Linked DNA regions of Methanococcus maripaludis. The main gene of each other region encodes a partner of the protein of the gene in region 2 in a complex. Each region holds a gene or a part of one and is shown on either strand. Other genes may lie near its edges. A codon is read from its position in the direction of its gene.

The links.
Region 1: the proteins of MMJJ_RS03060 (region 2) and MMJJ_RS01610 are in contact, whole or in part, in a cryo-EM structure (PDB 9H1L), measured with the Methanococcus maripaludis proteins. Residues at the interface, in WP_011170365.1 of Methanococcus maripaludis: Ser79 (codon at 1,839), Ser81 (codon at 1,833), Arg82 (codon at 1,830), His83 (codon at 1,827), His84 (codon at 1,824), Ala112 (codon at 1,740), Gly113 (codon at 1,737), Lys114 (codon at 1,734), Asn115 (codon at 1,731), Ile116 (codon at 1,728), Asn139 (codon at 1,659), Phe140 (codon at 1,656), Glu141 (codon at 1,653), Ser142 (codon at 1,650), Cys143 (codon at 1,647), Gly162 (codon at 1,590), Pro163 (codon at 1,587), Arg178 (codon at 1,542), Arg179 (codon at 1,539), Ala180 (codon at 1,536), Gln181 (codon at 1,533); in WP_104837391.1 of Methanococcus maripaludis: Cys8 (codon at 1,260), Asp10 (codon at 1,266), Ala12 (codon at 1,272), Gly13 (codon at 1,275), Ile16 (codon at 1,284), Tyr17 (codon at 1,287), Arg19 (codon at 1,293), Ile20 (codon at 1,296), Thr23 (codon at 1,305), Cys41 (codon at 1,359), Gln43 (codon at 1,365), Asp44 (codon at 1,368), Pro46 (codon at 1,374), Phe48 (codon at 1,380), Asp134 (codon at 1,638), Asn137 (codon at 1,647), Arg138 (codon at 1,650), Val139 (codon at 1,653), Phe140 (codon at 1,656), Pro141 (codon at 1,659), Glu142 (codon at 1,662), Gly143 (codon at 1,665), Arg145 (codon at 1,671), Glu161 (codon at 1,719), Lys162 (codon at 1,722).
Region 3: the proteins of MMJJ_RS03060 (region 2) and mcrC are in contact, whole or in part, in a cryo-EM structure (PDB 9H1L), measured with the Methanococcus maripaludis proteins. Residues at the interface, in WP_011170365.1 of Methanococcus maripaludis: Arg6 (codon at 2,058), Glu8 (codon at 2,052), Gln30 (codon at 1,986), His32 (codon at 1,980), Val33 (codon at 1,977), Met34 (codon at 1,974), Gln35 (codon at 1,971), Tyr39 (codon at 1,959), Leu80 (codon at 1,836), Ser81 (codon at 1,833), Arg82 (codon at 1,830), Leu85 (codon at 1,821), Pro86 (codon at 1,818), His87 (codon at 1,815), Cys90 (codon at 1,806), Asp91 (codon at 1,803), Ser93 (codon at 1,797), Glu94 (codon at 1,794), Arg97 (codon at 1,785), Lys98 (codon at 1,782), Lys102 (codon at 1,770), Pro103 (codon at 1,767), Asn104 (codon at 1,764), Met105 (codon at 1,761), Ile106 (codon at 1,758), Gly107 (codon at 1,755), Ala109 (codon at 1,749), His110 (codon at 1,746), Lys122 (codon at 1,710), Glu123 (codon at 1,707); in WP_011171501.1 of Methanococcus maripaludis: Arg5 (codon at 940), Lys6 (codon at 943), Glu7 (codon at 946), Gln8 (codon at 949), Ile9 (codon at 952), Val10 (codon at 955), Asp11 (codon at 958), Cys12 (codon at 961), Arg13 (codon at 964), Ala14 (codon at 967), Val15 (codon at 970), Met16 (codon at 973), Gly17 (codon at 976), Gly19 (codon at 982), Glu20 (codon at 985), Gly22 (codon at 991), Gly23 (codon at 994), Leu24 (codon at 997), Gln26 (codon at 1,003), Arg27 (codon at 1,006), Gly28 (codon at 1,009), Thr29 (codon at 1,012), Phe30 (codon at 1,015), Ala31 (codon at 1,018), Glu32 (codon at 1,021), Leu34 (codon at 1,027), Asn36 (codon at 1,033), Thr51 (codon at 1,078), Tyr59 (codon at 1,102), Arg62 (codon at 1,111).

What each region holds. Positions count from the first base shown.
Region 1 is NZ_CP026606.1:311,446-314,530, reverse strand. The notes cover bases 89-3,014. They hold MMJJ_RS01610 (methanogenesis marker 17 protein), read left to right. Parts: upstream 89-1,238; coding sequence 1,239-1,790; downstream 1,791-3,014. Other genes in these bases: MMJJ_RS01600 (radical SAM protein), read right to left, coding at 2,240-3,014; MMJJ_RS01605 (ACT domain-containing protein), read right to left, coding at 1,866-2,138; MMJJ_RS01615 (MoaD/ThiS family protein), read left to right, coding at 969-1,163; ilvC (ketol-acid reductoisomerase), read left to right, coding at 89-911. Outside these bases: more of ilvC, read left to right, coding at 1-88; more of MMJJ_RS01600, read right to left, coding at 3,015-3,085.
Region 2 is NZ_CP026606.1:573,678-576,714, forward strand. What follows is about bases 117-2,994. They hold MMJJ_RS03060 (methanogenesis marker 7 protein), read right to left. Parts: upstream 2,074-2,994; coding sequence 1,159-2,073; downstream 117-1,158. Other genes in these bases: MMJJ_RS03050 (hypothetical protein), read left to right, coding at 117-534; MMJJ_RS03055 (hypothetical protein), read right to left, coding at 675-1,127; MMJJ_RS03065 (CBS domain-containing protein), read right to left, coding at 2,091-2,994. Outside these bases: more of MMJJ_RS03050, read left to right, coding at 1-116; more of MMJJ_RS03065, read right to left, coding at 2,995-3,037.
Region 3 is NZ_CP026606.1:1,175,061-1,177,944, reverse strand. What follows is about bases 1-2,725. They hold mcrC (methyl-coenzyme M reductase I operon protein C), read left to right. Parts: upstream 1-927; coding sequence 928-1,524; downstream 1,525-2,725. Other genes in these bases: mcrA (coenzyme-B sulfoethylthiotransferase subunit alpha), read left to right, coding at 2,364-2,725; mcrG (coenzyme-B sulfoethylthiotransferase subunit gamma), read left to right, coding at 1,534-2,316; mcrD (methyl-coenzyme M reductase operon protein D), read left to right, coding at 440-919; mcrB (coenzyme-B sulfoethylthiotransferase subunit beta), read left to right, coding at 1-428. In the rest of the region: more of mcrA, read left to right, coding at 2,726-2,884.

The DNA.
Region 1 (3,085 bases), 260 kb from region 2 along the record:
GTAGAGCACAGTCCTTAAACATGAAAGACAGCGGATTAAACGTTGTTGTTGGTTTAAGAAAAAACGGTGCTTCATGGAACAACGCTAAAGCAGACGGTCACAATGTAATGACCATTGAAGAAGCTGCTGAAAAAGCGGACATCATCCACATCTTAATACCTGATGAATTACAGGCAGAAGTTTATGAAAGCCAGATAAAACCATATTTAAAAGAAGGAAAAACACTCAGCTTTTCACATGGTTTTAACATCCACTATGGATTCATTGTTCCACCAAAAGGAGTTAACGTGGTATTAGTTGCTCCAAAATCACCTGGAAAAATGGTTAGAAGAACATACGAAGAAGGTTTCGGTGTTCCAGGTTTAATCTGTATCGAAATTGATGCAACAAACAACGCATTTGATATTGTTTCAGCAATGGCAAAAGGAATCGGTTTATCAAGAGCTGGAGTTATCCAGACAACTTTCAAAGAAGAAACAGAAACTGACCTTTTCGGTGAACAAGCTGTTTTATGCGGTGGAGTTACCGAATTAATCAAAGCAGGATTTGAAACACTCGTTGAAGCAGGATACGCACCAGAAATGGCATACTTTGAAACCTGCCACGAATTGAAATTAATCGTTGACTTAATCTACCAAAAAGGATTCAAAAACATGTGGAACGATGTAAGTAACACTGCAGAATACGGTGGACTTACAAGAAGAAGCAGAATCGTTACAGCTGATTCAAAAGCTGCAATGAAAGAAATCTTAAGAGAAATCCAAGATGGAAGATTCACAAAAGAATTCCTTCTCGAAAAACAGGTAAGCTATGCTCATTTAAAATCAATGAGAAGACTCGAAGGAGACTTACAAATCGAAGAAGTCGGCGCAAAATTAAGAAAAATGTGCGGTCTTGAAAAAGAAGAATAATTTATTTATTTTTCATTTTTAACTATTTTTTTATTATTTTAAAATCAGGTGGTTCTTTTGAAAGTTTTTATAAAGAATGCTGGAGAATTGTCCGAAATTGAACTGCCGGAAAATGCAAAGTTAAAAGATTTCATCGAAAAGATAGACGTAAAAGACAATCTCGTTGTTCGAAATGGCGAAATTCTTTCTGAAACTGATGATCTTTTTGAAAAAGACACTTTAAGACTGGTTCCAATTGTTTCAGGTGGCTAAGACTTTATTTATATACTATTTTTACAATATATTACTTTAGAAAATAATCATCCATTTTTAAGATTCAGGGGTAATATGGCTTATATTGATGTCGAATGTAATGACGAAGCTGGAAAAGCAATTTACGAAAGAATTATTCAAACGTCTCTCGAAGACCTCGTTTTAGGAAAATCTATCATAAAGGCAAAAATGATATGCAAACAGGACGTTCCATATTTTATAATTGGAATTTTGCCAAAATCAACTTCAAAGCTGATAAGATTAAGGGATATTGCAACAATAGATGAATCAAAGAAATCTGACGGAAAGACGATAACTAAATTAAATATTGATGATGAAACTTACGCAACAGAGCTTTTAGCAAAAATAAATGTTATGGATCAGCCTTCAAGATTTGAAGTCGTTACAGATTCAGAAGTTGATTTAAACATGGTAATTCACGATGCAAAAGAGGATTTTATTGATAGGGTCCTTGATTTTATGAACCGTGTTTTTCCAGAAGGAATGAGAATTCGAAAAACAATTAGGGATAAAACCATAGTAATGGTTGCATCAGAAAAGCCGATAGAAGAAGAATGGATGAATGAAGCGGTAAAACTTCAAGAAGAGCTTAAAATATTTAAATAATTACGTTAAATGATTAATTCTCTTTTAATTTTTATTTTAAAGTTTAAAAAAAGTATTTTTGAAAATTTAAAAAAGTTAAATTCTGTGCATGTATTTAAAGATATTTTCGTGTTGCACGTTTATTTTAACTCCGATTTCTGATCCGAGCTTTTCAAGAGCAACGTTTAATTCTGAAAAGTCTGAACTTATTTTAGAAATATCAACAAGCATGATCATTGTGAACAGGTCTTCCATGATTGTCTGCCTGATATCTACGATGTTTGCACTGTTTTGTGCGAGAACTTTTGTAACTTCTGCAACGATACCTGGTTTATCAACACCAACAACGGTAATTACCACATTTTCCATAAATAGCACCTTTAAAAAATCATGTTTCTTATCTAGCTTTTATCTTTAAAAAGTATCATTTATACCTTATGGTTAAAAAAATAAAAAATTTAAAAAAGAAATTAGTGTGAGAAGTGTTTTAAATCGTAAATGTCTAATTTTTTACCTTTTTCTCCAAGGTGTTTGTGTTCGGTAATAAGTCCTGCTGCATCTGCCCTACACTGCTGGCATGCTCTAAACTGGTGGAGGTATTCTTCGGCAGTATCTCTTATGTTGCTTATTTCATCACAGGTTGGTTTTCTTAAATTTTCCATTTTGTACATTGGAATTAAAGGAATTACGTTATGAACGAACGCATCTTTTTCGAAAGTTTTTGCAATTTCCACAATATGGTCCATGTTTATTTCAGGGATCAATACCGTGTTAATTTTAACTGCAACATCAAATTCTGCCAGTTTTTTAACTCCTTCAATCTGGTTTTTGATTAAAATTTCAGCACCTTCTTCTCCACGGTAAACTTTTCCTTCGTAGTATATCCAGTCAACAATCTGTGCTTGAATTTTTGGATCTACCGCGTTTACCGTTACTGTTACGGTTTTTACTCCAAGTTCTGCCAATCTTTCAGCATATTTTGGAAGTAAAAGTCCGTTTGTTGAAAGACATCTAACTAAATCAGGGAATTTTTCTTTTAAAACTTCCAATGTTTCAAAAGTTTCTTCATTGAACAAGCTGTCTCCAGGTCCTGCAATTCCTGCAACTTTGATGTTTGGACTTCTTTCAAGTAAATCATTTAAATAATTTTCAACTTCTGCTGGTTTCATGATGTGATGTGAAACACCGGGCCTGTCTTCACAGACTGATTCATCTCCGATACTCCTTTTACAGAATCTGCACGCAATATTACATTTTGGTGCAACGGGCAAATGAACTCTTCCAATTTTGTGGTGGAGTTTTTCGTTGTAGCAAGG
Region 2 (3,037 bases):
GTTTATAATATTGGAAAAGGATTTGCAAAGAATATTGAGTATACTTGGGAAATTGAACATTCAAAACTATTTGAAAATTTTTACAAAAAGTATGAAAATGATCCTTTAATTTATAAAATCGAAAATGAATTTGATCATTCTTATTATTTCGGAGGAACCCCCGATATTTCACTTGCAAGTAATAATAAAATCCGAATAGACACCTACAATTTAGTAACCCCTTATGAATCTTCAAAAGAAGTTTTAAAAATTCCGTTACCTTGGAATTTACTTAAAATTATGGGGTTATGTTCAAAAAAAGGCGGATTTTCAGATTTAACAACTTTTCCATTGAAATTACATCTTAATTATCAAGATATTGATGGAAACCCTTATCCCAAAACATATGAAATGAGGGCTTACCGCATTGAACCGGGTAGATATTCCCATTACCCCAAATTATTATTTACTGATAATAATGATTTTATGGCTTATGAATTTAGAATTTATGAAATAAAAGAAGAAACCAAAGAAACTACTGAAACCGCAAAATAAACCTTTCTTTCTTTTTTTCAACTAAATTTAAAAAGATTAATTTAAAATTAAGATGAAATGGTTATTAAAATTTAAAAAAGAAAAGACCGCTTGAAAAAGTTTGTTTTAAATGTTTGAGAATAAAAAAATTTTAAAACAGTTTAGAGATATACGTAAAATTCCCTTTCGAGAATTACTATTTTTTCGCCTTCTCCTTCAGGCTTTTCCATTAATACTTCAAACCTTTCTCTTCCAGATACGTCCTGAACTGCAAATCCAAGTACGTACTGCAATTCATCGTCTTCGGTGAATATTTTAACGTCCGTTTTGAACCGTCTTGCAAGCCTTGAAATTTCCCTTAAAGCAAGTTTTAGTTCAGTAAATAAAAAGATGTAGTCTTTTACGTAGTCAATCTGCTCTTGTGTACCTTTAATTATTGGATATTCTTTGTCCATCATTTCGTCTTTTTTTATTTCGTATCCAATATCGCAGACGCATGTAAGCCTTCCAATAACTGATTGTGGAAGTCCGGGAGGTAGTGGAACCTCGATTATCTGTTCTGACTCTTCGTTTTCGATTTCAGTTTCGTTTTCAATAGTTCTGTCAATTTCCATATTTTTTCCCTATTTTCTTGATGATTTTAAATTAAGCTTTATTTTCATCCGTTTTAAGTTCTGATGTTGATTTTAACTTGATCAGAATGTAATTTTTCATCTCAGACCTTGTAACATATGCAATATCTTTTAAAAGATACTTACCGATTTTAACATTTTCGATTTCTTCGTGGTTTCTATCATAATCCATTTTAATTCTCAAACCATCCAACTGCGTCACGATTGGCATCGGTGCAAGAATTCCACGAACTTCATCTATTCTTTTTTCGATTTCATCTTTTAAAACTACGGGTGGAATAATTGGAGGGTCGTATGAAAGTTCCATTCTTTTATCGTTTATTTTTTTGGTAACTTCATCAATCATCTGTCGTAATGCCCTTATTTCTTCCCCTTTTCTAAGTCTCTGCGCTCGCCTTCCAAGGTTTCCAACATAAGTGTATGGTATATCGAGAGTTTCAGGGCCACCCGTTACAACAAGCGGAATATCGACTTTAAAAAGGTGGGTTTTATCTAAAATGCAGGATTCAAAGTTTCCCATAACATAAATTGCGATGTCGTGTTCTTGAATCAGTCTTTTTTCCTTTTCTCGAATCTCACTGATGTTTTTTCCAGCGCCGTGTGCAAGTCCAATCATATTTGGTTTTGCACCGAATTTTCTTACATATTCTGAAACATCGCATGCAATGTGGGGCAGGTGGTGTCTTGAAAGGCTTGGGGATACAATTGCAATCTCAATTCCTGCAAGAGGGGTTTCTACTATTTTTCCTTTGTATTTTTTTGCTTCTTCCTTAAAGTTTTCAATTTCATTTTGGGGAATTGCAATTGTCATGTAGACATCGAGCTGCATTACGTGCTCTTGAATTATAAATCCACCAACGTCTTCAATCCATTCCTTCAAAATATTATTTTTGTAGACTCCCCCTTCATATCTAATAATCTGGTACATCTTTTCCACCTTAAAGGTTAGAAGTCAATCCTGACCGTAATAGTTCCAAAAGTCTTCATGCTCTTTTCAAACATGGTTACATCGGTAATTATCCTTTGAATTGCTGATTTTTCATCTACGAGGGTAATGTGATCAGTTATTATTACTTCTTCGAATTTAGGTTTTTCAATTAATTTCAATACTTCTTTTATAATATTTAATTCAAGAATGTTTATAAGTTTCGTGTCTATTGAAATGTGGTCAATTTTACCATTCCTTTTCATTATCTTTGCAATTGGCTCCCATTCCCTGTCTGAAATTTCGATGAAGTCTTCTTTTTCACTGATAATGTAGCCTCTTGCACCCATTAACACAATTATCTCTTCTGCAAGTTCTTCAACTTTTTTAGGATTGTCCCCGTAAAAGTAGATATTTGTAATGTGGCTGCATTTGTTTATTTTAGGCTCAGGGTTGTAAATTTCAGAGGTTCTTACAATATCTCCTTTGGTAACGATTCCTTTAAGTTTTCCATCATCGACAACCAATACTCTTCCAATATCGTACTCGACCATTATTTTTTGAGCTTCCGAAGCTGAAGAATAGGGCGAAATTGAAACAATTTCATCTTTTTTTGTCATTATGTCTTTTATTTTTAATTTTTTTAACCTAGACATTGATGATTTTTTTGTCCTTAAATCATCGAATGTAACAATTCCAACAAGTTCTTTGTTTGAATTAAATACGGGGTAGCCCATGTGCCGGTATTGTTTTATAAGTTTCCCAAGTTCATCGATTGATTCTTCTTCATCAAGAACGACTAAATCTTTAGTCATTATGTCATTTATCACAATTTTATCAAGCACTTTTAAATCGTAAAGTTTTACAAGGTCTCGTTCTGATTCTTTGATAAAGTTAGTTATGTAATTAAATACATAATTAATCGAATCGTGTTCCATTCCAATATTATATACCCTTTCTATCGTTG
Region 3 (2,884 bases), 600 kb from region 2 along the record:
GGAATGCATACGCAGCAGCAGGATTAGTTGCAGCAGTTGCAGTAAGCTGTGGTGCAGCAAGAGCAGCACAGAACGTTGCTTCAGTTATTTTATACTTCAACGATATTTTAGAGTACGAAACTGGTTTACCTGGTGTTGACTACGGTAGATCAATGGGTACTGCAGTAGGATTCTCATTCTTCTCACACTCAATCTACGGTGGTGGTGGACCTGGTATCTTTAACGGTAACCACGTTGTAACCAGACACTCCAAAGGATTCGCAATTCCTCCAGTATGTGCAGCAATGTGTGCAGATGCAGGTACACAAATGTTCTCACCTGAACACACTTCAGGATTAGTTGGTTCAGTATACTCAGCATTTGATGAATTCAGAGAACCAATGAAATACGTAATTGAAGGAGCTTTAAGCATTAAAGACCAGTTTTAAGGTAATAAACGATGATTGAATTAGAAGTCTTCCCACATAGGTATTTAAAAGCAGAAACTACCGAAAAATTCCTGAACCGCGCTTATTCATTGAGTAAAGTTCAAAGAGTAGTCATACATGGAGAATCTCTTCCCAATAAAGTTGGATATGGTCCAGCTAAAGGAACTCCTGTAAATCACTCGGAAAAAAGGGAAATTACTGTTAAGGGAGTCCCTGTAGAACTCATGCTTCAAGTTGGAAGGTTATGGGTTTTACTGGATGATGAAAGCGAAATTGAAAAAATCGAAGAAATCTGTAAGGATCTTTTCCCATTTGGATACCGGTTAACAAAGGGTAAATTCTTAAGGAACGACCCTACAGTATCGGATTTCATAAAATACGGGGAATCTGCTGTTGATGATATCGACAAAAGATTATTAGGTGCAACTGACCCCAGAAGTAAGTTTGATTCTTCTGTCACAATTATCCCAAAGAGCGAAAAAAACGAGTAAGTGATTTTATGCCAGTAGGTAGAAAAGAGCAGATCGTTGATTGTAGGGCTGTTATGGGTCTTGGTGAAGGAGGCGGACTTGCACAAAGAGGAACATTTGCAGAAGGGCTACGTAACGACGTGGTTGTTGTTGCAATGTCTCCAGGGAGAAGGCACATTACAAAACCCGTGTGCGAAATTACCTATGGAATAAGGGAAGCGGGAATTCAGACCAGCGTTCTTGTATTAGATGCAGGAGGGGGAATTCCGTCAGATGCTCCACAAGGAAGTTTGGGTTCCACTTTTGGACTTAAACCCGAAGAAGCTAAACAAGTTAATAGGCATAAATTATGTGTAATACATTTTGGAAATGTAAAAAGCCACATAATTTACAAAGCTAGATTATTCTTAAAATACGTGGATATTCCTACAATAATTGTTTGCCAAACTCCAGTAGATATGGAAGATTTCGCAGCAATTGGAATAAAAACGAAAAATGTAATGCCTTTGGAATCAAAAACTGAAGGTAAAATCGTTGAAATTATTACTGGCGTAATAAGAGGAGAATCAGCTCCTCAAAAAAAAATTGATGAAATCATTGAAAGCATAAAAAAACATTTAGGTTAAGGTGATCTTATGGCATACACGCCTCAGTTCTACCCTGGTGCAACAAAAGTTGCTGAAAACAGACGAAATCACTTGAATCCAAACTATGAATTGGAAAAATTAAGAGAAATCCCTGATGAAGATGTTGTAAAAATCATGGGACACAGACAACCTGGTGAAGACTACAAAACAGTTCACCCTCCACTTGAAGAAATGGACTTCGTAGAAGACTACGCAAGAGACTTAGTAGAACCATTAAACGGTGCTAAAGAAGGACACAGAGTTAGATACATTCAGTTTGCTGACTCAATGTACTTTGCTCCTGCTCAACCATACGACAGATCAAGATCATACATGTCAAGATTAAGAGGAGTAGACGCAGGTACACTCTCAGGAAGGCAAGTTGTTGAATGTAGAGAAAGTGACCTTGAAGAATTCTCCAAAAACATACTCATGGATACAGAACTCTTTGACCCTGCTACATCAGGTATGAGAGGTGCAACCGTACACGGACACTCATTAAGATTAGACGAAAACGGTATGATGTTTGATGCACTCCAAAGATGTGTATTCGACGAAAAAACCGGACACGTTATGTACGTAAAAGATCAGGTGGGAAAACCACTCGATGCACCTGTTGACGTTGGAGAACCAATCCCTGAAGCAAAATTAAGAGAAATTACAACCATCTACAGAAACGATGGTGTTGCAATGAGAGCAGATCCTGACGTTATCGAAGTTGTAAAAAGAATTCACAGAGCAAGAACACTCGGTGGATACATCCCTACAAACGAAACATTCAAAGGATTATAATTAAATTTTAAATTAAAAAAAACCTCTTAAACCATTGAGGTGAACTTATGGAAGCTGAAAAAAGATTATTTTTGAAAGCCTTAAAGGAAAAATTCGAAGAAGACCCTAAAGAAAAGTACACAAAATTCTATACTTTTGGCGGTTGGGAACAATCTGCTAGAAAAAGAGAATTTGTTGAAGCTAATGAAAAAATAGTAGCTGAAAAAAGACAAGGAATCCCACTCTACAACCCAGATATTGGTGTTCCTCTAGGACAGAGAAAATTAATGCCTTACAAATTGTCAAACACTGACGACTACTGTGAAGGTGACGATTTACACTTCTTAAACAACGCTGCTATCCAACAATTATGGGACGATATCAGAAGAACTGTTATTGTAGGTATGGACACTGCTCACTCAGTTTTAGAAAAAAGATTGGGTGTAGAAGTAACTCCTGAAACAATCAACGAATACATGCACACAATCAACCACTCCCTTCCAGGAGGAGCTGTTGTTCAGGAACACATGGTTGAAGTTCACCCTTCCCTTGCATGGGACTGTTACGCTAGAATCTTCACCGGTGACGA